DNA from 2 places in the Agarivorans sp. Alg241-V36 genome. Region 2 is predicted to be linked to the other one. Evidence: predicted binding sites of a transcription regulator. Region 2 holds the regulator's gene; the other holds the start of a gene.
The links. The regulator LexA, encoded in region 2, represses DNA repair genes until DNA is damaged. The targets are predictions, from matches to a motif close to TACTGTATNNNNATACAGTA.
Positions count from the first base shown of each region.

Region 1 (2,415 bases), on a different contig from region 2:
CCGCGGTGAGTCTCAACAAATAGACTTAGACTTATCCCAGCTACAAGAGAGTGTTCCTTACAAGAAGTTTGAAACTGGCGAAGAGTTGCTTGTCGACGACAATGGAAAACTGGCGCTATCGCTAGCCGCACAGTCTTCCATGGTATTAACTAGCCAATAGGCTTATTCCTCATACTGGCTATCTGTCAGTAGTTTCGCATCTAAAGACTTGCTAGAGCTTACCTGCAAGTCTTTTAGTTGTTGAGCTTGGCGAACTAAGTTGCCCTTGCCAGTGCTTAACTTATTCATTGCACTTTGATAACTATCACTAGAACGTTGTAGCTGCTGACCGTGGCTTTTTAAGTCTTCGGTAAATGCCACAAACTTGTCGAACAGTTTACCGGCCCGCTGTGCAATCACCTGAGCATTTTGCTGTTGGTGCTCTGTTCGCCAAAGGTTTTGTATGGTTCTTAAGGCAACCATTAAACTACTCGGGCTTACCATGAGAATATTGGATTCCAGAGCAAAATTAATCAACGAAGGATCTTGCTCCAAGGCGCTAAGATAAGCCCCTTCAATGGGAATAAACAGCAATACGTAGTCTAGCGATGGAAGCTGGTACAAGGTGTGGTAATCTTTTTTAGCTAAGCCGACAATCTGCTGGCGCAAACTCTTAGCATGCTCTTTTAGCGCCAGTTGTTGTGCTTCGTCATCCTCACTATTGTAATAACGTTCATAAGCCACAAGGTTTACTTTTGAATCTACAATCACCGATTTGTTATCAGGCAGCTTAACCACAACATCAGGCTTAATGGTTTGGCCATGTTGATTAACACCCACCACTTGAGTGTGGTATTCGTGCCCTTCACGTAAGCCTGAAGATTGTAGGATTTGCTCTAAAATAAGCTCTCCCCAATCACCTTGTTGTTTATTGTCGCCTTTTAGGGCCTTGGTTAACTTAACTGCATCTTCACTTATTTGTTGGTTAAGTGTTTGCAGAGTTACTATTTGATCTTTTAAAGAATGGCGTTGCTTGGCTTCATTTTCATAGCTTTGTTGAACCTGCTGCTTAAAGCCGTCCAGTTGTTGCTGCAAAGGCTGCAGAACAGATTCAATACTTTGCTTACTTTGCTGCTGTAGTTCTTGGCCTTTTTCTTTAAATATACGGTTAGCCAAAAGCTCAAATTGCTTGTTAACCCGTTCTTCACTTTGCTCTAAGTACGTGATGCGCTCTTGTAAGCTAAGGTCTTTTTGCTGAAGCAAAGCACAACGCTGCTGTTCGCGTTGTAATAACTGTTGGCTGGTATCAAACTGCTGTTGTACTTCACGCAAGTGCTGCAATTCGGTATGTAATTCTGCCAACGAAATGTCTTTGTCATGAACGTGTTGCTGTAGTTGTTGTTTCTCAACATTGTGCGCAGCAATGACGCCTTCATGTTGCTGCTGGAGCACAGCAAGCTCTTCAGCCTTCTTAGAAAACCTTCTGCTTTTTATGTTTATTACGAATAGGCTAACAACTAACAAGAAAACTACAGAAAAAGTAACAGCAGCACTGATTTGGTTGAAATGAGAAAAAATAGTCTCTAAGTTCACAGTAATTCCATTGTGATTAGGTTGAATTGCTCGTTATCATGCATCATACAGTATGCAGCTCATTAAACTTAAAGCTGTCGTGCATGTTTTAGTTTAAATTTAGGAAAATCATTAAGATGAGTATCTTTTCAGCATTAAAGAAAATGTTTCAATCTGCGCCCGTAACCCCCAAGAGCTATCCGGCTGAAACCTACAATGAGTTCACTATTACGCCTCAACCACAATCCGCTAATGGCCAATATCGCGTGGCGGCTCAAATTACTAAAACGATTAATGATGAATTAAAAGAGCACATGTTTATCCGCTCTGATACTTGTGCCAGCTCAGACGATGCTGCTGAGCTAGCAATGCATAAATGTAAGACTTTTATTGATCAAATGGGCGATCAAATCTTCGATTAAGCTAGCAAAGTGCTAATCAAATAAACGGGTTAGCACTTGTTTTACGGCATCAATATCAAAAGGCTTATCCACTAAGGCCGACACACCACTTTGCCTAACACCATCAAGCTTGGCGCAATTGTTTTCTGAAGTCACCATTAGCGCGGGGATCTCACAAAAGGTTGGGTGCTGGCGCAATGCTTCGATAAGAGCCGCTCCATCCATTATTGGCATGTTGTAATCGGTGATCACCAAGTCGACTTGATTGTTAACCATTAACGATAGGGCTTCTTGCCCGTTTTCTGCCAATATTAGTTTAGTTAAACCTATATTCTCTAAAACCTTTGAGATATGGCGACGAGCGGTTTGGCTATCATCAACCACTAACACGGTTTTATCAGAAAAATCCAAGTTATCTAGTACTTCATTATCAGGTTCAATGTAGCTAATAGTGGCTTGAAGT
Region 1 covers NZ_UNRE01000011.1:112,753-115,167, reverse strand. The annotation lists gene malZ (maltodextrin glucosidase) at 1-160, shown strand, start outside; gene G6R11_RS20685 (DNA recombination protein RmuC) at 163-1,431, opposite strand; gene G6R11_RS20680 (HlyU family transcriptional regulator) at 1,689-1,973, shown strand; gene G6R11_RS20675 (response regulator) at 1,986-2,415, opposite strand, start outside.
Region 1: a site for LexA is predicted at 1,557-1,576, ahead of G6R11_RS20685 (DNA recombination protein RmuC). Genes of this name have one in related genera too.

Region 2 (2,415 bases):
CAGGGTGCAAAAGTGGTGTTAGGTGCGCGCCGCATTGAAAAACTGGACGCGATTGTTGCTGAAATTCAAAGCGAAAATGGTCAGGCAGTAGCATTGGCAACAGATGTCACTATAGGTGAGAGCGTTAAAGCACTGGTTGACTTGGCAGTAACGACGTTTGGTCGCGCAGATGTGATGATCAATAACGCTGGTATTATGCCGCTTTCACCTTTAAGTGCGCTGAAAGTACAAGAGTGGAATGACACCATCGATGTGAATATAAAGGGTGTACTTAATGGTATTGCAGCTGCACTTCCAGTGTTTGAGCGACAAGAAACTGGTCACTTTATTAACATTTCCTCTGTTGCTGGTCATAAAGTTTCGCCAGCGAGCAGTGTGTATGCAGGTACTAAATTTGCCGTTCGTGCAATTAGTGAGGGGCTACGTATGGAGGTAGGTCGTAATATTCGCACAACTGTCATCTCACCTGGACTTATTGATTCTGAGCTTAAACATGGCACCTCAGATGCAACGATCTCTCAATTTGTGAATGAGGTGTATAACGATGCCATTTCAGCGACGTCTATCGCTAATGCTGTCGCTTATGTGATTGAACAGCCAAACGATGTTGATGTAAACGAGATTGTACTGCGCCCTACAGTACAAGAGTTTTAACTGGCACTAACAGTATGTGTGGTCGATATGACGTGTGTCGACCATGATCTGTTGTAATGGATGAGTAATTTTGGACACCTGATTAGAGGTTTTCAATACCTCAGGTAGTCCATGAACTGCTAATTTAGAAGAAGCACTGACACAGTTCTGTCCAAAAATGAGCTACCTAGACTCTTCGTATCCTTCTTTATTCCAACCTCTGCTTATTTGTGATGTACGTCAAAAAATATAGGGTGTAGTTTCAAAGTAGCGGAAAGAATTCCAATGAAACTGAAACCTACAAATAAGTCACTGATTTAGATAAAGCCTTGCTTCATTATTTATGCTGTATATACTAACAGTGTGCTGTATAAACCTACAGGTAAATTATGAAGCCCTTAACACCTCGTCAAACCGAAGTCTTTGAACTTATTCGCCGCCATATTTCCGATACCGGAATGCCGCCAACTCGCGCAGAAATTGCCAAGGAGTTAGGCTTTCGCTCAGCTAATGCGGCGGAAGAGCACTTACGTGCTTTAGCTAAAAAGGGCGCTATTGAGATGATCCCGGGGGCTTCGCGTGGTATCCGTTTAAGTGAAGCGTACTTGCCCGCCAGTGCCAATGAGTCTGCGGCCGAGGAAGCAGAGCCGGGTTTACCTTTAATTGGCCAAGTGGCTGCCGGTGAGCCTATTTTGGCGCAAGAACATGTAGAGTCGCACTATGCGGTAGATGCTAACTTGTTTAACCCTCATGCAGATTATTTGCTGCGGGTGCAAGGTATGAGCATGAAGGATATTGGCATAATGGATGGCGATTTACTGGCTGTGCATAAAACCAATGATGTTCACAACGGCCAAGTGGTGGTGGCGCGTTTAGAAGACGATGTTACTGTTAAGCGTTTTGAGCGCGACGGTAAAATGGTTTACTTGCATCCAGAGAATGAAGAGCTCTCTACTATTGAAGTTGATTTAGAATATCAAAGCATCGAAATAGAAGGTTTAGCGGTAGGTATTATTCGCACTGCCGATTGGATGTAAGCCTTACATAGCAATAAGTTCCGCCCTTTTTAAGCCCAAATCAGCCTGATTTGGGCTTTTGTCGTTAGCATCACATCTTTCGTGTTTATCCATAAAAATCTCAACAATATATTTACATTTCTTTAACTTAGGGGTTAATTTATAAGCAGTAGCTTGTATTTAGCTGTTGCTGTCTACTACTTTTGGGGTGGGGGATTTCCCTTTTTCTGCAGCTACTTTCCTAGTTTGGAGAGTTGTTGTCGTTGGCTACTAGCAAAGGAGAGCGCTGTGGGCCGATGGATTCAGCTATTAATGCTGACATTCTTTTCGTCGCAAGTATTTGCGCAAGAAATGTCATTCAACTTACGTCCGGGTGTTACCGCCATTAGTGAGCAGGTTTATGGCCTGCACATGACAATTTTTTATATTTGTTGTGCTATTGGGGTGCTGGTGTTTGGCGCCATGTTCTGGGCTATTTTTCATCATCGTAAGTCTAAAGGAGCCAAGCCGGCTCAATTTCATGAAAGTACCAAAGTAGAAATTATTTGGACCATTATTCCCTTCATTATTTTGATTGGAATGGCGATCCCTGCCACTAAAACCCTGCTGGCCATGGAAGATCCTTCCGATGCCGATATCACCATTCAAGTTACGGGTTCTCAGTGGAAGTGGCATTACAAGTACTTTGACCGTGAATTAGAGTTCTACAGCGTGCTGGCTTCTGATATGGATGAAGTTAACGGCAAACTGGAAAAACGCAAAAACT
Region 2 covers NZ_UNRE01000006.1:368,276-370,690, forward strand. The annotation lists gene G6R11_RS15725 (SDR family oxidoreductase) at 1-654, shown strand, start outside; gene lexA (transcriptional repressor LexA) at 1,023-1,670, shown strand; gene coxB (cytochrome c oxidase subunit II) at 2,001-2,415, shown strand, end outside.